Regions from separate parts of the Paenibacillus sp. J22P218 genome, predicted to be linked through region 1. Evidence: predicted binding sites of a transcription regulator. Region 1 holds the regulator's gene; each other region holds the start of a gene.
The links. The regulator Rex, encoded in region 1, represses fermentation and respiration genes when NADH is low (regulators of the CRP and FNR family bind a similar motif). The targets are predictions, from matches to a motif close to TTGTGAAATATTTCACAA.
Positions count from the first base shown of each region.

Region 2: the regulator Rex is predicted to act here: its motif matches at 8,263-8,280, upstream of AC0YN0_RS21375 (formate/nitrite transporter family protein).
Region 3: the regulator Rex is predicted to act here: its motif matches at 3,001-3,018, upstream of AC0YN0_RS19970 (DUF1641 domain-containing protein).

Region 1 covers NZ_JBWDNL010000002.1:882,840-892,897, forward strand. The annotation lists gene dinG (ATP-dependent DNA helicase DinG) at 1-2,342, shown strand, start outside; gene AC0YN0_RS12985 (redox-sensing transcriptional repressor Rex) at 2,339-2,995, shown strand; gene AC0YN0_RS12990 (amidohydrolase) at 2,976-4,286, shown strand; gene AC0YN0_RS12995 (cell wall elongation regulator TseB-like domain-containing protein) at 4,286-4,858, shown strand; gene AC0YN0_RS13000 (hypothetical protein) at 4,970-5,509, shown strand; gene AC0YN0_RS13005 (AAA family ATPase) at 5,511-6,995, shown strand; gene AC0YN0_RS13010 (3-hydroxyacyl-CoA dehydrogenase family protein) at 7,169-8,041, shown strand; gene AC0YN0_RS13015 (acetate/propionate family kinase) at 8,041-9,252, shown strand; gene AC0YN0_RS13020 (DnaD domain protein) at 9,274-9,966, shown strand.
Region 2 covers NZ_JBWDNL010000005.1:15,943-26,000, forward strand. The annotation lists gene AC0YN0_RS21335 (ArsR/SmtB family transcription factor) at 10-960, opposite strand; gene AC0YN0_RS21340 (deoxyribonuclease IV) at 1,138-2,022, shown strand; gene AC0YN0_RS21345 (ROK family protein) at 2,043-3,008, opposite strand; gene AC0YN0_RS21350 (DoxX family protein) at 3,586-4,110, shown strand; gene AC0YN0_RS21355 (PAS domain-containing sensor histidine kinase) at 4,170-5,282, opposite strand; gene AC0YN0_RS21360 (response regulator transcription factor) at 5,275-5,928, opposite strand; gene AC0YN0_RS21365 (GAF domain-containing protein) at 5,942-6,394, opposite strand; gene AC0YN0_RS21370 (L-lactate dehydrogenase) at 6,490-7,401, opposite strand; gene AC0YN0_RS21375 (formate/nitrite transporter family protein) at 7,398-8,186, opposite strand; gene AC0YN0_RS21380 (Crp/Fnr family transcriptional regulator) at 8,388-9,137, shown strand; gene AC0YN0_RS21385 (NAD-dependent epimerase/dehydratase family protein) at 9,693-10,058, opposite strand, start outside.
Region 3 covers NZ_JBWDNL010000004.1:412,839-422,896, forward strand. The annotation lists gene AC0YN0_RS19945 (sensor histidine kinase) at 1-285, opposite strand, end outside; gene AC0YN0_RS19950 (hypothetical protein) at 429-887, opposite strand; gene AC0YN0_RS19955 (glutathione peroxidase) at 987-1,481, opposite strand; gene AC0YN0_RS19960 (MGMT family protein) at 1,646-1,957, opposite strand; gene AC0YN0_RS19965 (glycosyltransferase) at 2,058-2,708, opposite strand; gene AC0YN0_RS19970 (DUF1641 domain-containing protein) at 3,108-3,539, shown strand; gene AC0YN0_RS19975 (NAD(P)/FAD-dependent oxidoreductase) at 3,570-4,751, shown strand; gene AC0YN0_RS19980 (polysaccharide deacetylase family protein) at 4,806-6,089, opposite strand; gene AC0YN0_RS19985 (hypothetical protein) at 6,147-6,794, opposite strand; gene greA (transcription elongation factor GreA) at 7,090-7,569, opposite strand; gene rlmN (dual-specificity RNA methyltransferase RlmN) at 7,698-8,780, opposite strand; gene AC0YN0_RS20000 (S-layer homology domain-containing protein) at 8,968-10,058, opposite strand, start outside.

The DNA of each region.
Region 1 (10,058 bases):
CAGAGACGCTGCAGCGTATGGAAGTTCGAAATGTGTTCGAGCCTGCAGAATACGATTACTTTAATCAATTTGCGCTTAAGGTTAGAGAATGGACAGAAGAACAGCCGCCGCGAGCCGAGAGCGACAATATCTCGCTCGGCGAATTGTCTTTCGAACAATATTTGGCGGATGTGAAGGCGCGTTTCGAAGCTCGCTTCGAAAATTACGAGGAGCGCGAAGCGCAAACGGAAATGTTCCATGAAGTGTACAATGCCTTAAACAGCGACCAGCATTTGCTTATTGAAGCGGGAACGGGAACAGGCAAGTCGTTAGGGTATCTGATCCCGGCCTTGTATTACGGCATTCGCAACAATAAAAAGATTGTTGTCAGCACACATACGATTAACTTGCAAGAGCAGCTTCGGCAACGGGATATCCCGCTGCTGGAGGACGTGCTGCCATTTCCTTTCAAGGCTTCGATCTTCAAGGGGAGAGGCAATTACTTATGTTTGCGCAAATTCGAAGGCAAAGTGAATACGAAAGATCTTGTATCGCCAATAGATGATGTCATTACAGCTGCACAAATGGTCGTTTGGCTTGGTGAAACGGAGACCGGCGATCAAGAGGAGCTGAATTTCGGCAACAAAGGCGCTGACTTCTGGTCAACCGTAGCCAGCGATGCCGATTCCTGCCTTAACCGGGCATGTCCGTGGTTCAAACGTTGTTATTATCACCGCGCCAAGCAGGAATCGAACATCGCAGATGTATGTGTGACTAATCATTCGATGTTATTCACCGATATCCAGGCGGATCATCGTTTGCTTCCAACATACAGCCATCTTATTATAGATGAAGCGCATCATGTGGAAGAGGTCGCAGGCAAGCATCTTGGCATGCAGGTCAGCTATTTCTCTTTTAATCAGGCCGTACAGCGTCTCTATAAGGATGCCAGGTCTGGCTTGCTTCCAGCTCTTAGAATTAAGCTGCAATACGAGGATGATGCGCATCAATCAGCTTGGCTGGAGACAATCGATACGGTCATCCCTATATTTAATGATATTAAAGAACATTGGGATAAACTGTTCGAAATGTTCTATAGCTTTACCTCGGTATCGAATGAGCTTGCTTCAGGCGAAGCCGGGCAAGCGGTTTGCCGCTTGAAGATCGGCGAGCTGCCAGCCGGTTGGGACGACGCCGTTACGACTGAAGGTAATGTGCATACGGAGCTTAATCGGATTATTCGAACGTTGGACAAAATGGTTATTGATATTAAAGATCGTGTGGATGATTCAACGATTCAAGCTGCCATCACGGATCTTAACGGTGCTTTAAGGGATTTGACCCGCGTAAAGGATGAATTGCATATTTTCATCAAGCTGGAGCAGGTAGCGTCCGTATTCTGGATTGAGGCGAGCAGCGCCTATCGTTATCGTTCGGTTCATTTGTATGCAGCACCGGTAGATGTGAGCGAGCAGCTTCAGAAATATTTCTTCGATGTCAAAGAAAGCATTGTCATGACTTCGGCTACCTTATCCGTGCAGAAGTCGTTCCAATACGCGGCCGAACAGCTAGGACTTACAGGGTACGAGGAGCAAGGCCGGCTTAAGACCGTGCAATTGCCGTCGCCGTTCAATTATCGGGAGCAGGCGCTAGTCGTCATCCCGCGCAACTTCCCGGTATTGAAAGGTTCCTATGTGGATCAAGCCTACTTAGATATGTTGACGGAATCATTGGCGGCATCGGCGAAGGAAACGAAGGGAAGAATGCTTGTATTATTCACATCGTACAAGATGCTGAAGCAAGTGTATGAGCCGCTTAAGGAACGTTTGTCTGAGTCCGGCATACAAGTGCTCGGCCAAGGCATCGACAGCGGCAACCGGACGAAGCTGACGAGACGTTTCCGGCAGCAGCCCGAATCGGTTCTGCTCGGGACGAGCAGCTTCTGGGAAGGGGTAGACATTCCCGGGGAAGCGCTCATCTGTCTCGCCATTGTACGCTTGCCGTTCCAGCCGCCTAACCATCCGCTTGCGGAGGCTAAGTCAGAACTGCTGCTCAGGCAGAAGCAAAATCCGTTCATGAAGCTGTCCATACCGCAAGCCGTCATCCGATTCAAGCAAGGATTCGGACGGCTCGTGCGAACATCGCAAGACAAAGGCATTGTCATCATCTACGATACGCGGATCATCGATGCGTATTACGGCAAGCATTTCCTGTATTCCTTACCGGGACCGAAGATCGAGACGATGCATACGGAGCAAATGGTGCTGCGCATGCGAGAGTGGCTAAGCAGCAGCGTAAGTGCAACAGATAAGAAGGATTCGAATGAGCAAAAACCAGCGATATCAGAGGAGGAGAAAGGTTGAAGCAGACGAAAATATCAGAAGCTGTCGTTAGACGGCTGCCTATCTATCTTCAAGTATTGAACGAGCTGCATACTCGTGAAGTTCAAACCGTTTCATCTCAGGAATTGGGCGTTAAGCTCGACCTTAATCCTGCTCAGATTCGCAAGGATCTCGCTTATTTCGGAGAGTTCGGCCGCAAAGGGATCGGCTATGACGTTTTGTATCTCATCGAGAAGATCAGACAAATACTGAAGGTCGATCAACCGATTAACGTAGCGCTCGCCGGTGCCGGTAATCTAGGACATGCTTTATGCAATTACAATAAGTATTCCAAAGACAATATGAAAATCACGGCCGTGTTCGACGCTCATCCGAGCAAAATCGGCATTAGCATTAACAACCTGCAGGTACTGCCGATGGAAGAACTGCCGCGAATTATCGTCCAGCAAAGTATTCGAATCGGTATCATTACCGTGCCTGCCCACGAAGCGCAGAACGTCGCGAATCAATTCGTGGAAGCCGGAATCGAAGGCATATTGAACTTCGCGCCCGCCATTCTGCGCGTTCCCGAGCATATTCGGATTCACAACGCCGATTTCACGCGTGATTTGCTTAGCTTGGCCTATTATTTAGCAGGAGAAGGAGAATCAGCTAATGAGTCAACTATGGATTGAGAACGGCTTATTCATCACGATGGATGAGAGCCGCATGACGTTTAAAGGACATATGGTCGTAACGAATGACCGTATTACATACTTAGGAGAAGCTGCGCCTGTTGCGCCTGTCGACGTTGCGGCCGATGCGCGCAAGATTGACGGCAGCAAGCTGGCTTTTATGCCGGGACTGATTAACACCCACGGACATGCGGCAATGACGCTGTTGCGCGGATATTCGGACGATCAAAATTTGCAAGTATGGCTGCAAGAGAAGATGTGGCCGATGGAAGCGAAGTATGTCGATCAAGATACGAAGGCGGGCAGCGCACTCGCTATCGTCGAGATGCTTAAGACAGGTACGACGGCATTCGTCGATATGTATGATCGGATGGATCAGGTCGCTATGATGGTTGAGCAATCTGGTATTCGGGGCTGCTTGACGCGCGGCGTTATCGGCTTGTGCGAGAAGGAAGTGCAAGACGCGAAGCTGGCAGAAGCGATAGCCTTTGCCCGTGATTGGAATGGCAAAGCCGACGGTAGAATTACGACGATGATATCGCCTCATGCACCCTATACATGTCCGCCTGATTATATAGAGCGATTCGTTCAAGCGGCGCATGACTATAACCTGCCTCTTCATACTCATATGTCCGAGACAATTGCCGAGGTAGAGCAAAACGTTCGCGATTACGCCTTACGTCCTGTTGAGCATTTGGACAAGCACGGCTTTTTCTCCCGTCCATCGCTTGTAGCCCATGCCGTACATCTTAACGATGCCGAGATCGAGCTGCTAGCCGCGCGCGGCGTTGCGGTATCCCACAACCCGGTCAGCAACTTGAAGCTGGCGAGCGGCGTTGCCCGCGTGACTGATCTTCTTAAAGCTGGCGTTACCGTATCGCTTGGGACGGATAGCGTAGCGAGCAACAATAACCTGGACTTGTTCCAAGAGATTAAACTTGCCGCACTTCTGCACAAGGGAGTGTCTGGCGATCCGACGGCAATCCCTGCGGTTGAAGCGCTTCGTATGGGAACCGTATATGGCGCCCGCTCGATCTGGCAGCAAGATCAGATTGGCGTCTTGCGTGTAGGCATGAAAGCCGACTTTATTGCGATTAATTTGGATCAGCCTCAGTTCTACCCGCTGACAGATATCGTATCGCATTTGGTTTATTCCGGCTCGGGGCGCGATGTGCAGCATGTGTGGGTAGATGGACGTCAAGTTGTTCAAAATGGTGAATGTACATTGCTGGATGAAGAACAAATCCGCTTCGAAGCGCAAGCGAGCTTCGAGCGTTTGCTGCAAGCCTAATGCGTGCGGATACGAAGAAACGCCAGCCGATTATGACTACGCAGCGATGGATCTTTGTCATCGTCGCCGTTCTGCTCATCATCATCACGACGACTGCGATTTATTATAAGGATATCAAGTCTCCTCGCTGGTCGGATGAGAGGGAGGCGAAAGCCGAAGCGATAGAAGCGGCTGACTTGACGGAAGTCGATCAAATAAGCAAGCATATTTGGGATCAAGTAAGTTGGTTTGTTTCCGGTAAAAATGCGGATGGCGAACAGATCTACGTATGGCTGCCGAGACCTGTAGACGAAGAAACTGACGAAGAAACATCGACGCAAGAACCAGAACCGATTGTCGTGAAAGCATCCGAAGCAGAGGCGAAGAAGGCCATTCGGGCCAAGTTCGACCTCGCGAAGCCTGAAGCTGTTGTAAAGCGAATGCAGCCTGGGCTGCTTGGCGACAAACCGGTATGGGAAATCTTTTATACGCTTAAGGCAGACGAGACCCATTACTACTACGATTTTTATTCATTTACGAGCGGCGATTTTTTGAACGAATATAAGCTGCCAGCGAAGACGGAGCCTCAATAGGCTCCGTTTCCTGTTTTTACACCGACCGATCTGCTGATAGATATGATATAATTTCGTATAGCGTGATTGATATACGGATGATCTATCAATTAAATCGGAGGCGATAAAGAGATGAAAAAAATAAGCATCGTACCGGTCGTTGTTACAGCCGCTATATCCGTTGCTGTATTGTTCGGCGGATGGACGTTATATAATCAAGTCGCTGTTGCCGCGCCTCTTGAGGATGCGATTGCAGACGTGCCGGGAATTGTGAGTTCGGCAAAGCCGAAGATGAGCAAGGATCAAGTAACGATTGATGTCACGTTATCGCAAGATGCGAATCTGCGCGAGATCTATCAATCGATTAATCATAATGGTAAAGGCGCCATAGGCAGCCGTGAATTCAAGCTGGATGTTCTTAACGAATCGAATAAGGTGCTGGATGACTATTGGTATCAAGCGCTGTTCGAAGTAGCGGAAGCGATGGAAAATAAAGCTTACTCGAATATTCCTAAGGCGCTTGAAGAAGCAGGACGCGATAACCCTGCGATTCATGCTGAAACCGAGATGGACGACAATAACATTTACATTACGTTGAAAACGGACGACGCGGTTAAGTTTATCGTATTGCCAAGAACGCCTGCACAGATGGGAGTGTGGGAAAATGCGTAATATACGTCAATACGGGATGGAAATTGCAATCGGCGTTGTACCGGTACTCATTGCTTTCTTTATTTATATTGGCTTGAACGTCGTTCCGATCGTGATGCTTGGTGTATTAGGATTTGCGCTTGTATATCTGGCAAGAGGTAAAGGACGGATGACCGCAGCATCAAGCCGGAAGCGCAGTGCCGGCACTAAATCGGCACCGCTTATGTTCGAGCAGATTGGCGGTCAAGATCGAGCGAAGCAGGAGCTTATCGAATCCCTTGATTTTCTAGTTAAGCAGGAACAGATTGCGAAGCTCGGCATACGTCCGATGAAAGGCATTTTATTGGCAGGTCCGCCGGGGACAGGCAAGACGTTGCTCGCAAGAGCGGCTGCCCACTACACGGATTCGATTTATTTGGCTGCTTCCGGCAGTGAATTCGTAGAAATGTATGTCGGTGTCGGTGCTGGCCGTATTCGCGATTTGTTCTCCGAGGCACGGACGAAAGCAAAGAAAGCAGGCAAAAAAAGCGCGGTTATTTTTATTGATGAAATCGAGGTTATTGGCGGCAAGCGTGACGGCGGCCAACATCGTGAATATGATCAGACGCTCAATCAGCTGCTGACTGAGATGGATGGTATCCATCCGAACGAATCGCCGCGCATCTTGTTAATTGCGGCAACGAACCGCAAGGAGATGCTTGACTCGGCCTTGCTTCGCCCAGGGCGTTTCGACCGTCATATCGGCGTTGAGCTTCCCGACAAGAAGGGCAGACTGCATATTCTAAATATCCACGCAAATAATAAACCTATGGATGATTCCGTAGATTTGGATAAGGTCGCAGCCGAGTCGTTCGGCTTCTCCGGGGCGCAGATCGAAAGTGTGATGAACGAAGCAGCTATCTATGCGATGCGTGAATCAAGCGCAACGATCATCGAGCGTCATCTATCCATGGCGATTGATAAAGTGATGATGGGCGAGAAGACCGACCGTGAGGCGACAAAAGAAGAGCGAGAGCGCGTGGCGCTTCATGAGCTTGGACATGCGATTATGGCAGAGCTTACTCGCCCCGGCAGCGTATCGCAGGTCGCACTGTCGCCGCGCGGACAAGCACTTGGTTATGTGCGGCATAATCCGCAGCAGGATCGGTACTTGTATACAACGCAGTTCTTGAACAGTCAAATCATGATTGCGCTTGGCGGCGCGGCTGCCGAGGAAATGTTCTATGGCGAGCGCAGCACCGGCTCGCGAGGCGACTTCGAGCAGGCGATGAATATCGTGAAAACGTTAGTGGAATCGGGTCTGACCGAGGAAGGGATCGTAGATTCCTCGATGATGACCCCCGAGGCTTGGGCAAGAATTAATCGTACGATATTGGATGAGCTGATGGCGGAGACAAAAACGATGCTTGAACAGAGACGCGGCGTGTTCACCAGCTCGCTACAGACGCTGCTGAAAGAGGAAATGCTTAGCGGCGATGAATTCCGTAAATTGTTAGTTGCAGCTTGACGAAATATGTTGCATGATAACAGAACAAATCTTACAATTTGAAGGCGGGCTCCATGTCCGCCTTCTATTTTTGTTGAAATTCGTTATAATAAGAATGAACTACATATGCGTTCAAAACGTGCATTCCGGTTATAAGGGAGCTTCGTATACCGGATACAAAGGAGCAATGGGCAGTGTTGATTAAAACAGTTGGTGTCGTCGGCCTGGGAACGATGGGGCAAGGCATTACAGAGATGCTTGCAGCCAATGGCTTGGACGTTATCGTAGTAGAGCGTACTCAAGAACGTTTGACATATGGGATGGAAATGATCGTCCTAAGTCTCGATAAGCAAATTGAGAAATGGGCGCTCACGCAGGCGGAGCGGAAGCTCATTATGAATCGCGTGCAGACAACGACAGATTATGACAAGCTCTCGGAATGCGAGCTTGTTATCGAGACGATAACGGAAGATTTGGAAAGCAAAAAAACGATATTCGAGCAGTTGGACCAAATATGCGGCCCGGACGTGATTCTTGCAAGCAATACGTCTACGCTAAGCTTAACGGAACTTGCCAGCGTGACGAAATATTCGGATCGCGTGATCGGCATGCACTTCATTTATCCGGTCTCGAAGATCGATATCGTTGAGCTTGTGCGCGGTTTGAAGACATCCGAGCATACATTCTCCAGAGCGAAACATTTTGTCGATGAGATCATTCACAAAAAAGGCATCATGGTATTCGAGTCGCCGGGTTTTGTTACGACTCGCTTGATCTGCCTGTTCATTAATGAAGCGCTGCATGTTCTGGAAGAAGGCGTCGCTTCCGCCGAAGACATCGATAACGCGATGCGTATCGGCTATTCGTTCCAGCATGGGCCATTCGAGATGGCTGACCGGTTCGGTCTCGATTCGGTGCTAGCTGCGCTAGACCGGATGTTCAGAGAATATGGCGAGCTGAAGTATCGCCCTTCGATCGTGCTCAAGAAGATGGTGCGAGCGGGTCATCTCGGCGCCAAGTCGGGCGTCGGGTTTTTCAAATACGATAAGGATGGAGACCGAATCTAATGAAAGTTCTTGTCATTAATGCGGGAAGCTCGTCGTTAAAATACCAGTTGTACGATATGAGGGATGAGTCTGTGCTTGCGAGCGGCAGAGTGGAGCGAATCGGAATGGATTCCTCGATTGTGACGCATGAGCCGGCGGGCAAGCCCGAGGTTCGCGACGTAAGTGAAATTCTAGAGCACGTAACCGCGGTTAAGCGGGTCATCGACATGCTGACAAATAAAGAATATGGCGTGATCGGCAGGATGAACGAGATTGATGCGGTCGGGCATCGTATTGTACACGGCGGCGAAGTGTTCAAGAGCTCGGTTCTCGTTACCCAGGATGTTAAGCTTGAGATTCGCAGGTTATTCGACTTGGCGCCGCTTCATAATCCGGCTCATATGATGGGGATCACGGCTGTCGAGTCGAATCTGCCGCATGTGCCGCAGGCCGTCGTATTCGATACGGCGTTCCATCAGACGATGCCTAATACTTCGTACTTATATCCTATTCCTAAAGTGTTGTATCGCAGACATAAGATTCGTCGTTACGGCTTTCACGGCACCTCCCATTCGTATGTAAGCGGACAAGCAGCCGCATACCTGGGCAAGCCGCTTGCGTCTTTGAAAATGGTATCCTGCCATATCGGTAACGGTGCTAGTTGTGCCGCTATATTGGATGGTCAATCGTTCGATACGAGCATGGGGATGACGCCGCTTGAAGGATTAATGATGGGCACGCGCAGCGGCGATATCGATCCGGCAATCGTTCCATTCGTCATGAACAAAGAAGAGCTTACGCTGAATGAAGTGAACTCGATGCTTAATAAGCATAGCGGCATGATTGCCATATCAGGAATCAGCAGCGACATGCGCGAGATTACCGAGGCGATGGAGGACGGCGACAAAAACGCCAAGCTGGCATTCGATATGTATGTGTATCGGTTGAAGAAATATATTGGCGCTTACGCTGCGGCAATGAACGGTATCGACACGCTTGTTTTCACGGCAGGCGTCGGCGAGAACTCTTCGGCAGTAAGAAAGGCCGTGTGCGAAGGCATTACGTTCCTTGGCATCGAGATCGATGACGAGCGCAACACGGTACGCAGCAAGGAAGTACGTGAAATATCGAAGGACAGCTCGCGTGTTAAAGTTTTGGTTGTACCGACAAATGAAGAGCTGCTTATCGCGAGAGATACTTATGAGCTGGTTAAGGCGGCACATTCGTCATAAGGAGAAGGGGGCCGGCAGACGATGAGCAACGAAATATGGAAAGCCTATTCGCATGGCATGGCTGCCGCGCTGCAAGAAGGCGGCGTTTATTTGTCAGCCATGCTGCTCCGCAGTTATAGGGAGCTGGAGTTATCCGACTCAGAGGCGATGCTGCTGCTGCAGCTTATCGCTTTCGCAGAAGCAGAGCAGAACGATTTTCCAACGCCGGAGGAGCTTGCAAACCGCATGGGCACGGGCTCAAGAGCGATCGGGCAAATGCTGAACAGGCTCATTAAGGATCAATTTTTGACGATAGACGAATATATCGACAGCGTTACCGGCATGCAATCGGAGCGATACAATTGGAGCGGCTGGCTGATGAAGGCAGCCGATTGGACTGCCGAGCACAAGCGGGAGACGAAGAAGGCGGAGCGCCAGCTCATGAAAGCAACAGCTGAACCGGTTACAAGCGCCGGCGAAATGTTCCATGTGTTCGAGCAGGAATTCGGCCGTCTGCTGTCGCCGTTCGAATGCGAAACGATTAACGTCTGGCTTGATCAAGACCGTTACTCGGAGGAGCTTATTCTACTCGCCTTGAAGGAAGCCGTGTTCGCGGGCAAGCTAAGTCTCAAATATATCGACCGGATTCTGTTCGAATGGGGACGCAATCGGGTTACGAACGTAGACGAAGCGCGCGCGCATTCCCAGAAGTTCCGCGGCGGCGGTCGAAACTAGAAGTTCTGGACTAATTAGCATGAAAAACTCCTGTTATTTTCGAGGTCGTATGCACTCTAACGGGGTTTAACTGGAAAAACTGCTGTTATTAC
Region 2 (10,058 bases), on a different contig from region 1:
AATCTGTAATTAAAGGTCTTTCGTTTCGTCCTGATCTGCCGCATAATACACTTTAACGACAATATCCTGCTCGTAATCACCGAATTGTTTGCCGAATAAGTTCATGCCGCCTTGGTGAACGGCATCCGACTTCACACCGAGCCGAAGCCTAATATTAGGGCGCTGCATCAGCTTTAAGTCGCTGATCGTGATGTCGGAAATTTTTTGCATATCCAGTGATGCGCCATTCCTGTCGATTCGCCAATTTTTGAGCAATCCGTATTGCGTGCACCAGTCGGGCCACCAAGAAGGCGTCATCTTGCCGCGTCGATCACCGAAGTCGCCTGGACTCGTCCAGGTACCGATCTCAACGCCATTGATCCATAACGTAATATCCGAAGGCCAATTATTATCGTAGTTAGGCGCTTCCGAGCATAGCTCCATCGATAGCTCCAAAGCGTCAATCCGCGCTTCCGGTGGAACTTCCATCGGCATCAAATATTCCAAATACCCTTTGCGAAGCCAAATGATCTGCGCTCCGATATGCTTCGGGTGATAGAAGCTTGCCGGCTCGTCCTCCCGAACGATCATCCCGTCGACGTTAGCCATGCCGCAGGTTGGGTGAACCTCGCAGTCGCTGTAGTGGCCGATTGGCATTTCCATCTCGTAGATGAGAAGCGCTCCTCTTGGAATGGTCTTCTCCACGTTGAAGGCGATGTGAATGTCGTCATAATTGCGGCTGCACACCTTCATGGCTCCGCGCGATGCCGGCAGCAGCTCGGTATTGATCAGCTTGGCTGCCTCCAGCACTTTAACGTTATTGGCGACGGTAGATACCGGCAGCTTAAGCGTCTCTGCAATTTCAACCACATTCATATTCCTTGTACTGAGAAGCCGAAGCATATCGACGCGAGCCCGGGTAGATAACGCATGCGAAACTTGGACAAGCTTATCTGGATCTTGAAAGCTTAACTCCAGCATTATAGTTTGACACCTCCTTATTTATGATTAATTACAATTATTTTATATGATAACGTCATTTATATCAATAATGTTGAATTAAAATATTATTTTTGTATCAATTGAATTTACCTTTGAATAATCGGCTTCAGCCGTGCAACAATAGATTCTATTGATCGATGGGAGGTGAAAGGTCTGATGTTATTAATCGGTTCCCATGTTTCCATGGGCGGGAAGGGGATGCTTCTCCAAGCGAGCGAGGAAGCAGCCTCATACGGCGCTTCAACCTTTCTAATCTATACAGGCGCTCCACAGAATACGCGGCGCAAAGCAATCGAGGCCTACAACATTGAGGCTGGCCATGCCCATATGAAAGAGCATGGAATCTCGAACATTGTCGTGCATGCTCCCTTCCTCATTAATCTGGCGAATACGCGTAAAGATCAAGTATTCAATCATAGTATTTCATTTCTTCGCGATGAAATAGAGCGCACGGCGGCGCTAGGCTCGGAGCAGCTCGTGCTTCATCCCGGCGCGCATATCGGCGCAGGTCCAGAAGCAGGCATCAAACGAATTATTGAGGGATTAAACGAAGTATTGTCGGAGGAACGGCATCGACAAGTACAGGTATCGCTGGAAACGATGGCAGGCAAAGGCTCTGAGATCGGCCGGACCTTTGAAGAGCTTGCGATGATTATTGAAGGCGTCCGCCACAATGAGCGGCTGTCCGTCTGTCTCGATACATGCCATATCCATGATGCCGGCTACGATATCGTTCACGACTTCGACGGCGTTCTGAATGAATTCGACCGAATCATCGGGCTCGATAAGCTCAAAGTGATTCATGTCAATGACTCCAAGAACGAACGGGGCTCAGGCAAAGACCGCCATGAAAATATCGGTCACGGCCACATTGGCCTTAAAGCGCTCGACTATATTGTTCACCACCCGCAGATGAAGCTCTTGCCAAAGCTATTAGAGACGCCTTCGATCGGCAAGATCAAATATAAAGACGCCCCGTACAAGCACGAGATAGCGCTGCTGCGCAGAGAAGTCTCGGAGCCGGTCACGAAGCTCGACTAAAGGATATGGAGCGTTGCACGTTATGACAGCTTGCTGTTCGCGTAGGCAGCCGCACCGATCACGCCGGCTTGTCCGCCCAGCTTCGCTTGTTCGATCTTGCATGCGCTCGAAGAAAGCTTCAAGGCATGCTTCGCAACGGTATCGCGAACTGAATTGAGCAAGCGATCGCCAGCAGCCGACATTCCACCACCAACTATAATCAGCTCAGGGTTCAGCAGGTTGATGACATTTCCGAGGCCAAAACCCAGAATCCCCCCCGTCTCATGCATGACCTCTATTGCCAGTGAATCTCCTTGGTCGTAAGCGTCCGATATCATACGGGCCGTAATGGCGGCCGGATCATTTTCCGTCCATTCCGTCAGGATGCTCGTTCGGCCTTCCTCCAGCTTCTCCGTGAAAGTTCTGACCATTCCGATAGCGGACACGTATCTGCCCAAGCAGCCAGAGCTTCCGCAACGACAAGGACGGCCTTCCCGGTACATGTTCATATGCCCGATTTCCCCAGCACTGGAGGTAGTACCGTAGACCACTTTCCCATCATTAACAATACCCGATCCTAACCCGGTGCCTAATGTGATCAATACTATGTTTTTGTAACCGACACCCGCACCAAACAGCCACTCGCCATACAGATTGACCCGCACATCGTTGTCGATGAATACAGGAAAATCAAAATATCGCTTCATAAAATCGACGACATGGATGTTCTCCCACCCCGGAAAGTTTGGCGAAAATATAGAGAGACCTTCGTCTGGGTTAAGTAACCCGGGAATCCCCATACCCATGCACTTTATGGATGCATGATCGATTCCTTCGTCCGTGAGCATCTGTTGAATGATTTCTTTCATTCTGTTCAACACATGGTCAGGACCTTTGGCTGCTTCCGTAAGGTCGCTTCTTTCATGTACGGTTTGAAACTCCGAGTCGAAAATCGCAGACTTGATATTCGTTCCGCCAAGGTCGATTCCAATTACATAGTTACTCATCATCATTCTCCGCTCTTCTTTCATATCGATTTCGTTCAATTTACTTTAGTACCATGGCTTCAGTCAACCTCAATAGGGCCAAACTCATTTCATTCCTTCGTCTGTTAAGGACCCAGGCGACAGTATTAGGACATATTTCAATCTTATTGCGTGGTTACGGACCAAGGTGACTTTATGGGCTCCCTTTTTCAACAAACTTGTGCCGATAGCTTCTGTTAGAGTCCGATGAGTCCGTTAAGACGGGAATCGGAGGGGGAAACCGCAGTTAAGGTCTTTACGGTCCTCACTGCGAATAGAAACCTATTTGTATCAGATATTCCTCTTGCACCGAGCTGCGCAAGCTCGTTCGTCACCGACGCCCAGTCGAAGGAGAAACCGGCATAGCAAACTTTTGGGCTTGATAAATAATGAGATTGTGAAATAGATCACATACATCCCTTTCAAAACGGTTTATGCTTGAACTATCAAATCACAGAAGAAGGTGAGAGCGATGGAAACGAAATACTCCAGAGCATCCGCATCACAATTATTCGTTCGATAACCCTATTAAATACAAAGACAGGAGTGTTCTATCATGATGATGAAACTTTGGAGAGAAAATAATTGGGCCGCTGCCATCATAACCGTAATAAGAATCGTGCTTGGCTACCAATGGCTTACCGCAGGATGGCATAAACTGACGGACGGATTCGATGCAGCGGGATTCCTTAATAAGGCGATCGAAACTCCGGTAATGGATAAGGCAACCGGCGAAGCGGTATATCCGACCTTTAACGCCTTCCTAGAGAACTTCGCGCTGCCGAACGTCAAGCTCATTAACGTAATGATCCCTCTCGGCGAATTTCTAGTCGGCCTCGGTCTTATACTTGGTGCTCTGACAGCCGCCGCCGCGTTCTTCGGCTTACTGATGAACTTCATGTTCGTGTTCGCCGGAACCGTAAGCACGAACCCTTGGCTGATGCTGCTAGGCATGCTGGTCGTCGTAGCAGGCACCAACGGCGGTCGTTACGGATTAGACCGCTACGTTCTTCCGCTGCTGAATAAAGTGTTCAACAACCTGTTCAAGCGCAATCCGCAAAACCGCCCAACGGACATGAATTAATCATCTAGCTCTAAAAAAGACCCAGATCATCCTATGCGGATGATCTGGGCTTTCTCTATTCAAGATTTTTTGGGTATGATCAATAGGATTTTCGTTCCTTGCCCGGGTTGTGATTGAACGACTAAATGCCCGTCTATCGCGCGAGCCCGCTCCTCCATACTGAACAGCCCCACTCCTTTGGTGCTGCTATCGCGTTGAAAGCCTTTGCCCTCATCCACGACGTTCACTTCGATCCGGTCGGGCAAATCCGATAACGTAATGAAGCATTCATCAACATCGGCATACTTGCCGATATTCGTAAGCGCTTCTTGTATGATCCGATAAATCGTTGTTTCTTCCTGAGGTCCCAGTCGTCCGCGCAAATGGATATCAAGCTTGACTCCGATGCCGTAATGATTCGTGAAATTGTCCGTATAAGTACGAATAGCCGGCACTACGCCAAGATCGTCTAGAACGGAAGGACGCAATTCCCAAGCAAGACTGCGGACGTCCTCCATCAGATGGGATACGCTTGTACGAAGACGCTCCGCGTCGTCTAGCGAACCGTCTTGAATCAGCTTATCCATGCCAATGAGAAGGGAGAACAAGCTCTGCCCAATACCGTCATGCAGCTCGCGGGATAATCGTCTGCGTTCCTCTTCCTGAATGATCATTACCTGCTTCATCATTTGCTGAAGCTCCTCCTGCACGCGCTTCAGCTCGGTCACCTCGTTGCGAATGGCCAAATATTGATACGGCTTCCCTTTCGCGTTAAGGAAAGGAACGATCGTCGTGTTTACCCAATAATAGCTGCCGTCTTTGGCCCGGTTCTTAATGTCGCCTCGCCAGACGCTTCCGGATGCAATCGATTTCCATAGCTCGTTCATGAAATTTTTGCTATGATAACCCGAATTAATGATCCGATGATCCTTGCCCATCAGTTCCTCGCGTTCATACTTCGAGATTGCGCAAAATTTATCGTTTACGTATTGGATGATGCCCTTATGGTCGGTGACGGCTACGATGGAAGATTCATTTAACGCGAGCTTGATATCTGCGAGGTGGAGAAGCGCATGCTTCAGCTCCATTCTAACGGCCGGATCCTCCATATGCTCATCCAGCTTGGAAATCAAAGAGACGACGCGCTGTCCGATGACTTCTGGACGTTTCTCTTCCCAGCCCGGATTATTCAAAGTTCAACAGCCCCTTTTTCATCGCATACCTGACCAAATCAGGTCTCGTCTTTAATCCAAGCTTATCCATCACATTCGCTTTGTGGGATTCGACCGTTTTTATGCTGATGACGAGTTGCTCGGCGACTTCTTTGTTGCTGTAGCCTTTGGCAACCAAAGATACAACTTCCTTCTCTCGTTCTGACAGCATATCCAACGCTCTTCCGTTGTCGCCAGCTGCGGAACGCTCCAAATATTCGCTCATTAATCGCTTAGTCGCTGTGGGATACAGATAGGCATTTCCCTCGGCTACCGTTCGAATCGCGGTTAGCAGCTCTTCATGGGGAGCACTCTTCAATATGTATCCAGAGGCGCCGGCATGAATGCCTTGGAACAAGTACTCGTCATCGTCGTGCATCGTAAGGATGAGAACCGCTACAGCAGGAAGCAGCTGCTTAAGTTCCTTGGTCGCGGTTAAGCCGTCCTTGCCATGGGGCATGCTGAGATCCATTAACACAACATCAGGCTTCAACAGCAAGGCAAGCTTAATCGCTTCGTCACCTTCCGATGCCTCACCGATAACCGTTATACGTTCTTTTTCGTTCAACAGCATTTTAAGCCCGGATCGTACCATCGCATGGTCGTCGACAATGCAAAGCTTAATCATAGTTCCCCTCCGATTATGTTTTGTATCTGGAGATCTCTACTAGATTCGAAAGCTCGATAGCACACTGCTCCAGATAGATAAGATTAGTATCCGTATAGCTATGAGGATGACGTACGCCAACCATTAGAACGCCGGCAGAGCCGAATCCATCAGGAATCGGAATAGCTGCCGCCGTGTGAAGGCCCTCGGCCAGCATTAATGAACATTCGAAGCGAGGTTTGTTTGCTTCTTTCGATGCAATATCCTTAATCAAGCTTCGTCCCAATAGAAGGGCCATGCCTGGCAGGCCCTTGCCTCGCTTAACGATCATATGCTCATAACGATGATTCATATTGCCGCTTGCATATCGCCAGCGGTACTTGCTGCCATCGTCGATCGGGAGAGCCAAAGCCGTAAAGTCGCTTAATGAAGTAACTCGTATATAATGAACGGCACGGCTTATTGTGTCAGCTTCAAAATTTCTCATCGTTATTCACCCTTCATACGAATTGTAACATGATTTGATTAAGAAATAGCCCCTTATCCGAAACGCGAGATAAGGGGCTATTCGATTATTCTCGTTTATTTGACGGTTTCAATGAGCTCTTTCAAGTGATTGGCGGACCGGTGGAGAAGCGCCTTCTCTTCCTCGCTGATTCGGATATCCAACACCTCTCGAACCCCTTGCCGGTCTACGATGCAAGGCACGCCCATGAACACATCAGACACGCCGTGGTAGTTGTCGAGCAGCGTAGATACATTAAGAACGGCGGATTCATCTCGAAGAATGGCGGTTACGATACGGTCCAGCGCAAGCGCGATCGCGTAATAGGTAGCCCCTTTGGCCTCGATAATCTGATAAGCCGCATCCCTCGTATTCGCGAAAATCTCGGACTTCGCAGCGTCGGTAAGCGAGAAATTCGTTCCTGCCACATTAGCGAGGCTCCATACCGGCAGCTCGGTATCGCCGTGTTCGCCGATAATGTGCGCGTGTACGCTTCGCGGGTCGATGTGCAGCTGCTGCCCGATCAAATATCGGAAACGCGCGCTGTCGAGCAGCGTTCCCGAGCCGATAACCCGGTTGATCGGCCATCCCGACTTTTGCCACGTAAAGTAGCTCATAATATCGACCGGATTCGTTGCGATCAGCAAAATGCCGTCCGAGTTATATTTTAAAACCTCCGTTATAATGCTTTCGTAGATCGCCGCGTTGCGTTTCAACAGATCCGTCCGCGTCTCTCCAGGCCTTTGCGCCGCTCCAGCGGTAATAATGACGATATCCGCGTCCTTACAGTCTTCATAGCTTCCCGCCCATACTTTCGCTTGGCCGAGAAACGGCATCCCGTGGTTCATATCCAGCGCGTCTCCGACTGCTTTGTTCACGTTCGCATCGATAAGCACGAGTTCGTCCATCCGGCTTCTCAGCAACAGTGTGTACGCGGTTGTGGAACCGACAGCACCTACGCCAATGACAACAACTTTGGATTTTTTCATTTTGATTGCTCCTCTTCGGTTGGTTTATTCACAAAATAGTACATCGCGCCCATTAACACCGAGCCGCCGAACAAATTGCCAAGCGTAACCGGAACGAGATTATGGATCATGCCGCCAAACGTGATGGTATCCGGATAGTTGAGAACAAGCGCGATAGCAAACGTGCATAAATTGGCAATGCTGTGCTCGTATCCGGAAATGAAGAAACAGAAGACGAACAGCATCATAGCGAACAACTTGGGACCGTCTCCTCTTAACGACATCGGGATGAAGAACGCCAGACAGACGAGCCAGTTACACAATAAGCCGCGGAAAAAAAGCTCCATCGTCGGCGCATGCAGTTTCTTTTCCACCACGCTTAGCAGAAAGCCGTTGACCTCAGCGGATTGAAACAGTCCCGTTCCCCATATAAGCAGCGCAAACGCGCAAGCTCCGAGAACGTTCCCGATATAGCTAGCCGTCAGCAGTTTCCCCACATGGGCCCAGCTCATCTGACGGCGAAGCGCCGCGTAGGTATAGTAAAACGTATTGCCGGTAAACAGATCGCCCCCGCCATAGGAAATCAGTATGATCGCGGCTCCGAAGGTCATCGCTGCCATCGGGTACGTAAGCGGAGAATGTTCCGTATAAAAGAAGCTGCCTGTCTTGAAGGCCACGATTACGCCAAACCCGATAAACATACTGGCGAGCATGGATCGCAGAAGATAGCGCAGTTTGCTTGAATGGAACAGTTTGTATTTCTTAAGCGCCAGCTGTTCGATGCGCCGTAATGGAAGTTGCTCCATACACACCCACATCCTTTCCGCCGATTTCTTATGCCGAGCTTCTGCATCTATTAAAACACTCCCTGTACTCTGCACGCTGTGACGTTGATCACAAATAAATCAGGGATTTTCCCCCTCAAAGATAGGGAGATCCCCCGATGCTCACCTCACATCGCAAAAGGTAAAATTAGGGTAGAAACAATCGGAGAGGGGATGGCTGGAATGGCCATTAACGCATATACGCAAAAAGAGACATCGAAAGGGAATGAACCGGAGAATCGGAGCAACGGGATTGACGCTTTCTTCTCGCCTGACAGCTTCAGCAAACTGAGCAGCATTATGAACAACAAAACTGTAATGTCGGGATCGTACTTGTTCTGGGAGGGGGATGCGGCGGACCATCTTTATTATGTAAAAAAAGGACGCGTAAAGCTTACCAAAACGACGGATAGCGGCAACAAAATGACCTTGTATCTCCACCACGCGGGCGACCTGTTTGGTCAGATGGATCCTTTTCAAACGAATACTCAAACCTTTAATGCGGAAGTCATCGAAGATGCCGAGTTTGGCATTATTGAGCAGAAGGATCTCGAGCTGCTGCTATGGCAGCATAGGGATCTTGCTATCGCCTTCATGAAATGGATGGGCGTGATGCATCGTATGACGCAATCCAAGTTTCGCGATCTGATGCTCTACGGGAAGACCGGTGCCTTATGTTCGCTGTTAATCAGGCTCTGCAATTCTTATGGTGTCCAGCAAGGGAACATGATCCGCATCGATAAAAAAATGAACAATTCGGAAATGGCCGAAATGATTGGAGCCACGCGCGAAAGCGTGAATAGGCTTCTGAACGATATGCGCAAGGAGGATGTGATCAGCATCGAGCATGGAACGATATTCGTCAAAGATGTTGCTTATTTGCGACAAATATGCAAATGCGAGAACTGTCCGTTGGAGGTATGCAGGGTTTAACGCGAGTTATGCTATGGGTTTGCAGACTGTCGATTCATTCGGTTCTCGTCGAGGTGCAGCAGCCTTTTGCATGGATTTCATACAGTCAAAGAGCTAGGAACGAGGAGATATCGGAGTTTGATTGGATTTTGTGTAGTCAAATGGATTATCGTACTAGCCGACGGTTACAGAGCTTATTAGGTGCATTTCGTCGAACTAATCTTAGTTGCCGCACGGTTGCGAGCTCGATAGTTGCTTTTCATCGAACTAATTCGGCCGATTCACCACCCACTCACCAAACTAGCCCGTTTAGTTGCCTGATATCGAACTATACAGGCAGCTCGCTTGGTACAAGACTAATTAGTTGCCTAGAATGACACTATAGCGGATTAGCTGTCTTTTGGAGCGTACCTCCTTATGCCGTGTAGGAGCTCACCCCCCTTTCCATTAATTTAAGCACCAAATCGCACCACAAGTTATCCACAAGTCTTAGAGTTCCATAATTTCCTAAACAATAAGAAAGGAGCAGTCTGCCTTAGGCGACTGCTCCTTTCTTATTAAACGATAAGCTCAGCTCTAAACATAATTGCGCCAAGCATGCTTCGGCTGCCAGTTCAGCAGCCGCTTGGCTTTCTCGTTGCTCAGCAGCGACTCATGACCGTCCAGCGGTTTGCGGAAGTCCTTGACCTCCGGGAATCGCGCAGCCATCAGGTCGCGGCTCGCAACCGCCATGCTGGAATCATCCGCCGCCACATTGAGCGCCACGCTTCCAAGTCCTTCGGCTTCCACCGCCAGCCTGCAAGCTTCCGCCGCATCCCGTGTATCGATATAGCTCCACAAGATACGCTCGCGCTGCTCGGGATCATGGATAAAGGACGGGAACCGCTCATATGCCTCTGGCGCTATTACGTTGCCCAGCCGGAAAGAAACCACCTGCATGCC
Region 3 (10,058 bases), on a different contig from region 1:
CGTTGCTCCTATTAGCTCCGTGCCATTGTCGGAATAATAAAAGAAGTAGTATACGTTCTGCACGACCCGGTTCAACTGGTTGTCCAGGTTGAGGCCGGCCTGATTGATCGAACGCTGCACGCGCTCCATCTCGTTTTCCGTTACGATTTTCTGAAAATATTGCTGATAAATATAGACGATGCTGAATACGCCGATTACCGAAACGATAGAAATCGAGATGAAAATTTTCGTGAAAAATTTAAGGTTCATCACCCGCATGACGATCAACCGGAGAACCTCTCTCATGGCACAGCACCCCGCTCTGATGATAGTATTCCAATCTGTCCGAGCAATAATGCCGTATTATAGCATAATTGGTCCAACCGTAAATCACTTAACATGCAAAAAAGCACCCGTTACATACGGATGCCTTCGACTTGCACGTTTATTTATGTTGCTATTTTTCTAAGCTCCGGAAATTCCTCTAAGTAGCCGTTCAGCTCCAGCTCGAGCAGCGCCTTGCGGATGCTGTTCTCGTCCTCGCCGGATTGGTCGGATAGCGCAAGCAGTTCCTGCATTGAAATATCCGGTTGCTGCTTGCAGTAAGTGAGCAAGCCCTTGGCCGCCCAGGATAGACGGTCATCCTGGAACTCGCCGATCATTTTACGGAATAGCTTGTGTGGAATCAACTGCTGATCGACAAGCGACTGCATCGCTTTAATCGCTTGCTTAACCGTCATACGCCCTTTCCTGGATACTTCGGACAACGTCAATGTAGACGCCTCCGATGTCCGGGAGCTTAAGACGATATATATCATTTGCGAGTAAATATCGAGGTTCGGCTTAAAGAAAATTTCTGTTGATACGGTAAAATTGCGTACGTCAATTTGCTTCATTTCGTTAGTCATAATGAATTCTCCCTTCCAGATGGTCTATACCATCATAAAGGTTCGAAACCGAGGATTCAAATCGGTACTTTATGAGAAAAACATCATAATAAATCCGGATTATACTTTTGTTGCCGTGCCGAGCAGCTTCTGGATATGGCTCTCGATCTTAGCCGGGTCATCGGTCGGGCTGAACCGCTTGACGACATTGCCGTCACGGTCAACGAGGAACTTCGTGAAATTCCACTTGATCAGCTTCGATCCGAGCACGCCGCGCGCCTCGTTCGTCAGATGCTGGAACAGCGGATGCGCATTGCTGCCATTGACATCGATCTTCGCGTACAGCGGGAACGACACGCCGAAGTTAATCTCGCAAGACTGCGCGATCTCATCGTCGTTAGCCAGCTCTTGATTATTGAATTGCGAGCATGGGAAGCCAAGGACGGCGAAGCCTTCCCCCTTGTGATCGTCATGGAGCTTCTGAAGCCCTTTGAATTGCGGAGCAAAACCGCACTTCGTTGCCGTGTTCACGATCAGCAGCACTTGACCTTTATAAGGCGTGAGCGTTTGCTCCTCCCCTTTGATCGTCTTTACATCGATATTATAGATAGACATGTTTATCCGCTCCTTCGATTTTCTCGATTTTGTATAATTAAATTGTATACAATGCAAAAGCTGATGTCAACCCTGATTGGCGCCTCCTGCAAAACAAAAAGGGCTGACCGTCCGAATCCTTCGGCAGTCAGCCCTTCTCTTAGCTAGAATCGTTCTTCTTCCTCTCAAGCAAGCGGCGAATGGCGGTAACGAGCGAGGTCGATCCTGCCTATATCACTCACCTCAACGCCCTCTTCCTGTAAATTCATCATTTGCAGGAAACGTCCTTCGTCATCCGGAATCGCCACTTCGCCCTTGGCGTTAACGACCCGATGCCATGGCAGGTTATGCGCACGGCTCATCGAATGAAGAATACGAACGACTTGACGCGCGCCCCGGCTGCTGCCCGCCAGCTCGGCTACCTGACCATACGTCATGACGCGCCCTTCCGGAATTTGTTGAATAATCGATATCACCCGTTGCGTGAAAGGCTGCATAACTTTATGACGCTCCTCTAACTTCTTCGGCTGCCTCACGGCAGCGCTATAGTTTGTAAGCAGAGGATACTCGATTGTTCCGGGCAGCGTCAACTACGCGTTATTTGAACTTCGCCGGGAATTGCTTCACGACTCCCGCCGCCAGCTTATCGCCGAACATCGCCATATGATTCTCGCCATTATCGAAAGCTGCTACGCTTGCATTCCAATCCTTGTTCATTCTTGCCGACACATCTTCGGTGATCAGCTTCAGATGGGTTTCCAAATCGTCTTTTAGTTCCTTGTACGACCAATTCGGATTGGCGGCGCTTAGAAACTTCGCGATATCATCCGCATTCTTATACCACTGCTTGTTGTACGCTGCCGCCTCCTCCGACTTGCCGCTCTTCAGCGCATCCAGCAGCTTGCCTGCCAATACGATATGCTCGGTGAGCAGCTCCGTTAACTTCGTACCGGCAGCTTCGCCATAATAAGGCTTGAAAGCGTCGCCGATATCCTTCTGATTCCGAAGCAATCTTGCCAGCACTTGCTCCTGGTCTCCAACTCCAGCTAGTGTGCTAACGAGATACAACCGTGTCCATACAACATGATCAATCCACAGCTTTCTCAGTTCCTGCTTCAGCGTAGCAGCAGACAGACTCAGACATTTAGTTGGATTGTTCTCCGCGGCTTGAGCTTTCATGCTCGGTATACCGGCTCCGAATATAAGCGCTGCACATAATAGGGTCATCACAACTGATTTTCTTAACATGCACACATCTCCTCCAAGTAATTGTACGACACGCCTGAGATTAGTGTGACCCAATCGATCTTTTCCATGCGACTCCAAACTTTTGATCGTTTTTCCACCTTTTTGCTGTTTTTATTTACGATTTCGACATTTTTTTCGACTTTCAATAAATTTGCTTTTTATTTTTCCTATAAAGGATGTAGAATAGAAGTAAAGAGTTAATGCCCGATCTTCGTCAAATTCGCTGATGCTTGTCGTCGGCAAAGTAAGACTTACTTTGTAACACACCTGTAAGGAGTTTTTCTCTTTTACTATGTGAAAAATGTTACAATCTCATGCCTTACTCACCTTACCTGAGGCGTTTGACATCATCGAGCCCATGACTCACCTACATTCCTATGTAAAGGAGGACGTTCCCCAATGTCACAACCATCTGCTCAACAAGAGGTTTCTGCAAGCCTCGCGGAAGAAAAAAAATCGTTAGACGTGCTCGATCAGCTTATGCAGCCAGAGGTACAGAACTCTCTGACTGTATTGGTGGATAACCTGCCTAAGCTAGCTGAAATGGTCACTGCAATGACCACTGCCTATGACTTCGCTAAAGGCATCGCGACTGACAAAGTATTGATCAACGATTTCGCTCAAGGTATCGGCGAATTCGTGAAACCGGTACAAGAGAAAGCCAAAGGCATCGCTCAAGCCGCTATCGAAGCTGGCGAGCGCTCGCAAGTCGACACTTCTTCGACAGTCGGTCTATTCGCTATGCTCAAAATGCTGAAAGATCCAGAAGTTCAAAAAACGCTTCGCTTCGCTCAAGCTTTCTTGAACGTATTGGCAGAGCGCAAAAACTAATTACAAATAAGCAAAGAATGGAGGATGGACATGTCTAAACATATTCTTATTTTGGGCGGCGGTTACGGTGGTCTTCTTTCCGCTCTAACAGCACGCCAACATCTGACTGCATCGGAAGCAACGATTACCGTTGTCAACCGTTTCCCGACTCATCAGATCATTACGGAGCTTCACCGTCTTGCCGGCGGCACTATTGAGGAGAATGCTGTATCTCTCCCTCTTAACAAGCTGCTTGGCGACAAAAACGTTGACATCGTTGTTGACACCGTTAAGCAAATCAGACCCGACGACAAAATCGTTGAGTTCGAAAGCGGCAAAGTAATCGGTTACGATGCGCTTGTTGTTGCACTCGGAAGCGAAACGAACTACTTCGGAATTCCTGGACTGGAAGAGAACAGCATGGTGCTGAAGTCGGTTGCTGATGCTAACCGTATCCGCAAGCATGTTGAAGCTCGTCTGGACGCTTACAAAGCATCCGGCAACAAAGCTGACGCTACAATCGTAGTTGGCGGCGGCGGTCTGACTGGCGTTGAGCTCGTTGGCGAATTTGCTGACAAGCTGCCTGAAGTTTGCAAAAGCAAAGGCATCGACTTCAACGATATTTCGTTGTACTGCGTAGAAGCCGGCCCTGCCGTATTGCCAATCTTCCCTAAAGTGTTGATCGAGCGCGCGGTATCCAGCCTTGAGAAACGCGGCGTTACGTTCATCACTGGCGTAGCGATCACGGAAGCAACGAAAACGGCTGTATCCCTGAAGGACGGCAATACGATCGAATCGAATACAATCATCTGGACTGGCGGCGTTAAAGGCAACCCTGTTGTCGGCAGCAGCGGCCTTGCAGAGGATCGCGGCCGTTCGACGGTTACGCCAACGCTTCAATCGACTTCCCACTCGGACGTATTCCTCGCAGGCGACTGCGCGGTTGTATTCCCAGAGGGCAGCGAGCGTCCATACCCGCCAACCGCTCAGCTTGCTTGGCAAATGGGTGAAACAGTCGGCCATAACCTTGGCGTTCTGTTCAAAGGCGGCGCTATGAGCAAGTTCGAGCCTGTATTCTCCGGAACGCTTGGCAGCTTGGGCCGCAAAGACGGCGTGGGCACAATCGGCGGCAACGCAACGCAGCTGAAAGGCTTGCCTGCATCGCTGATGAAGGAAGCGAGCAACATCCGCTACCTGTCGCATATCCACGGTCTATTCGCACTGGCATATTAAGCTAGGAAATAGAAGAAGGTCGAGGGCTTCATAGGAAGCCCACGACCTTCTTTTTTATTTGAATATAGCGAATTTCAATTGCTTGCTCTTTAGATATTGTATGATTTCAGGAAGCGCTTCGACCGTTAGTTTCTTCTCGTGCATGACGTAGATGCCGCCTGACGGCGATTTTTGCTTGAAGTAGCTTAATATTTGTTTCTCCGTCTTCGCCTTCCAATCGACAGGATCGCGATTCCACATAAGCACCTTCATCTGCTCCTGCTTCGCAACCGCCTCTACTTCATCATTAATCGCACCGTATGGCGGACGGAACAGGTTAACGACTGTGTTCTCGCCCTCCGCCTTCGATTCAATCAGCTCGTTCACTCTTGCAATGCTATCGGCGTTCTCTTCAGCGGTACTCGCCGTGAAGTCGTTATGCGCCCAAGAGTGATTGCCTACAGCCATACCATTATCAACGGCATACGCCGCAGCTTCGGGATCATGCTTCACATTAACACCTACGAACAAGAACGTAGCCGCGATGTCATGCTCCTTCAATATATCGACAATCTGCTCCGTATACTCGGAAGGACCATCGTCGAACGTCAAGGCAACGTACCCTTTCGGAACGGAATAGGTATACTCCTCAGCGTCAGCTTCCAACACTTCGTAGCCGAGGGCAGCAGTTTCCGTCTTTGGCTCTACCGTTTCTGCAGGCGGCGTTTCTTGGGCTACAGGTTTCACTGTCGGAAGAACCGGCCTCGGTGTAGTTCTTATTAAGAGCTCATCGACAAACGGGAACGATTGTGCCGCATTGGCGCTTACCGTATCGCCGCTGTCCGGGCTTAGTGCATCAGCATGATTAGAGAACAAACCATTCTCCGTACGAGAAGCGAACAAGAAAAATAAGCAAACCACCATGGCGAGACGCAGCGCTGCCTTGCCAACGAACGGCGCCCATTTGCGCTTGCGAGGCTTTGGTTGAGGCGGCTGTATTTCTGTTGCTGCAGAAGCAGCCTTCTCCGGAACCGAATCACTCAGCCGCATTTGTTCCAACTGTACGGCATAGGACTCCGAGCAAGCGAAATACAGCGTTTCCCCGAAACGTTCATCCATCTTGATCAGCGAGCTATAATGCCGATTGCGGAACGGATCCCACTTGGCATATAAAGACATCCTCACTCTGTTCGCAGCAAGAGGATGGAGTGCGATTATTTCATTGTAGGTAAATTCATCGATGGCGATGACGTACCGAGCCGGCTCCTGATTGCGAGTGATGATGACCTCCATCTGAAAGCCGGTCCGTGTCTGCTCAATGGACGATAGCTCAATCATTTGGACTGTTTTAGTTTCCATAGCTGCTCCCGACTCTCATAACCGATCATTTATGTAGGAATGCGATACGTTATTCTATTAGTCGTTGCGATCGTTTTTGTTGTGGCTTAGAGGTACAGACATCCGGCTCGTAAAGTCGCTAATCATGTTGGACAAGTAAGCCTTCTCTTGGCGTACCGTATCATACTTCTGTTTCACATGCGCGTTCTCTACTTCCAGTCTGCCGATCCGCTCTTCCATCTCATTGATTTTTTTCATTTTCTCGGCATTAGCCTCGTTATGGGTCTGTGCAAGACTCGTATACTTCTGCTGTTCGAGGTCAATGACACTCTTAAGGTCATCGATTTCTGTCGACAAGGTGGATTGGAGCTCACGATAATCCTCGATGACTTGATCGACCTTCAAATTCTTCTCAATCAGCTTCTGCTCCAGATCCAGAATGCTCTTCTCGCGCTCTTCAATCACTTTGTTCAAGTTCTTCAGATCGCGGGTTAATCGTTCAATATTGCCGTTCGAGTGCGTCAACCGATCCTGCAGCTCGTAAATATTGATTTCCGCATGCTGGCGAGCTTGAATCATCTGCTCAACGGCAAATACGAGATCGAGCGACTTTTTGTCTAGATTAGACTTGCTGGCCGCGAATGGCATGGACGATAACGACTCCTCTGCTGCCGAGGCCAGCTCGGAATCGGCTAAGCCGCTGTCAGGCGCAGACTTTGGGACCAATGGTTCAGATCCAAGCTCCTGTTGTTGATCTTTTGCATCCTTTTTTTTGAAGAAGGGTGAAATCATTCTCTCATCATCACCTTGTCTAATTTATCTATTAAATTTGTCATTATCTGTCGAACTATATTGGATCTATTATAAAATAATTACAGACGCCATAAGCGAGACTTTGTACCTAACTTTACCAAATCGAACTAAAGGCCTAGTTTTCGAACGCAAACAAACCGTGACATTCGTCCAGGCGGACGAGTGCACGGCTCATAGGCGGCTGCTGTTAAATTAAGCTGTCAATCGATCAATCTGCTCGTATTTCGAGCAGCTCGTATTTAATGATGCCCATCGGCGCTGTTACCTCAATGATATCTCCGACTTTCTTGCCAATAAGCTCCTTGCCAAGCGGGCTTTCGTACGAAATTTTGTTATCTTCGACGTCCGCTTCCTCGCTGCCGACGATTTTGTATTCGATCCGTTCAGCGAACTCAATATCGTTAAGTACAGCAGTAAGGCCGATATTCACCTTCGACGTATCGAGGGTGGCAGCGTCTACAACGCGTACCTTCTTCAGCATTTTCGTCAGGATCGTAATACGCGTCTCCATGAACGCCTGATCTTCCTTGGCCGAATGGTATTCGCTGTTCTCCTTCAGATCGCCGTAGCTGATTGCCAGCTTAATACGGGCAGCCAACTCCTTGCGCTTCACGTATTTCAATTCATCCAATTCAGCTTCTATTTTCTCAAGCCCTTCTTGGGTCAATATAATTTCGTCATTCGACATTTGGACAACTCCCACTAGTAATATTTATATAGTTTAACCGATATTGGTCCAAAACAGAAATTTTCATTCTTGGTAATGATAGAAAGAAGCGTACCCGACCTTTCGGATACGCTCTCGCTTGTCGAGTATTAGGCTAAAACCGCCTCATTATCGTTGCTGCGCAGTTGCTTGCTTCTCAGTTGGCCGCAGGCTGCATCGATATCCGCGCCATGCTCTAGACGAACGCTGCAGTTGATACCCTGCTTCTTCAGCGTATCATAGAAGATTCGGATGGATTCCTGCTCGCTCCGCTGATACTGACTATGCTCATCAACCGGATTATACGGAATCAGATTCACCGTCGCCAGTTGCTTGCGATTGGCAACTAGCTCAGCCAGCTCAAGCGCATGCTCCTTCTTGTCGTTGACGTCCTTCAGCAATATATATTCCAGCGTGATTCTCCGCTTCGTTTTCTCCAAGTAATAATCGATCGCCTGCATCAGCTTCTCGATCGGTATCGCTTTGTTGATCTTCATAATTCTCGTGCGCAGCTCGTCGTTAGGCGCATGCAGCGACACGGCGAGATTAACTGGGATCTCAGTATCATCCGCGAACTCGTTAATTTTCTTCGCTAGCCCGCTCGTCGATACCGTAATATGTCTAGGTCCGATAGCCAGACCTTTATGGTCGGTCACAACGCGGATAAAGTCCGACATGTTCGTGTAATTATCGAACGGCTCGCCGATGCCCATAACGACAATATTGCTTACGCGCTCCCCAGCGCCTGCGCTATCCAGATGAAGCTGCACCTTCATGATCTGCTCCACGATTTCACCGCTCGACAGGTCGCGGCTCTTCGCAAGCAGACCGCTCGCGCAGAAGCTGCAGCCGATATTGCAGCCAACCTGCGTTGTCACGCAGACAGAGAGACCGAACTTATGACGCATCATAACCGTCTCAATCAAGTTGCCGTCCGTCAACCGAAACAAGAACTTGACCGTTCCGTCAGCCGACTGCTGCTTCACATGCTCGGTTAACGTCTGAATCGTGAAGTGCTCGGCAAGAAGCTCCGCACATAGCGAGTTCAGATCCGTCATCTCCGTAAATTGTGTTACCCGTCTGCGATATAAATAATCCCATACTTGCGCCGCTCTGCCCTTCTTATGTCCACGCTCTTGCAGCCACTCCGTCAGCTGCGCAAGCGTTAATCCGTAAATGGATGGTTTGCTCATTGGTTGCCCTCTTTTCAACGCTGTTTCCTCGTACGTCACATTTTCGCTATATCATATTGTCCCAAAATTTCGAACGGAACACAAGGAGGGATATATCACAGTTACCGGCCTGCAAAAAAGCCGCAGACGGATGTAGGCTTAACGCCCTTCCGTCTGCGGCACTTCATTTAACTAGTTGACCAATCAGCTATTGACGCGTATGTACGCCGTCACCGAACGCCCCAACGCTAGCAACGGTATAGACACCTTTGGCATCAAGAAGGAAGAAGAGGTCATACGGCTCAATCTCACCCGTGAAACCCTCCAAATCCATCTCGACATGATAAGGCGTCACTTGCTTCCCGTCCACGGTAACCGGCTTGTACTTCGTCACGGTCGGCTTGGACGCTTCATAACCAGACTCGCCTTCTGTTGCCGTTACGTGGGCGAACAAATATCCGCTCTCATCAATTGAAACATAAGACCATCCATAAATACCATACTCGCCGTACTCCGGGTCATTCGAATATTCGGACCAAGCGAACTGGAAATCAATCGTCTCTTCCGGGTTAATCAATTTGAAGAAATCCGCATACGATACCGCCGTACCCGTGCCCGTAAACACGTTCACTACCTTCTCCACTTGAAGCCCGTATTTTCTGCCATCAACCGAGCTTTTCTTCAAAAACTCGTCGCTGCCTTTGTACAAATCGGTCACTGGCGTATAGCTGAATGCTCTTAGCTCCGGATTAATCGCTTGCGCGTACTCGTTAAGGAACGTTGTGCGATGCGACTCATCAACCGCAGCAATCGTAGCGACCAGTTGTTCATTGCTTCCGTTAACGTTCGCAACCAACGTCTTGGTCATAAGCTCGAAAATATCCGCGCGCAGCAAATTCGCATTCGCGCTTTTCTCGCCAGCCAGCTTGATTCCTTTGGCAGACGCCTCAGCCAATGCCTTGTCATAGCTAACCTCCTCGTAACCGAGTACGCGCAGCAGGAAAGCTGCTGCCTGCTGGTAAGTAATCTTATTGTTAACGCCGAATTTGCCATTTCCAATGCCGGTAGTGACTTTATCGCTATATGCTTTCTCCACATCTTTGTAAGCCCAGTGCGTTGTTGGCACATCCGTGAATGTCGCCTTCGCCGGCGGCGTGAAAGCCTCATCCGACTTCGCGCCTAATCGGTTCAGAATGACGACCATTTGGGTCCGTGTCAGTTCACCGCTCTCATTCAAGTCACCGTTCGAGCCTTGAATCAAGCCTATCTCGCTCAATACTTGTCCATACGTCTTCGCAA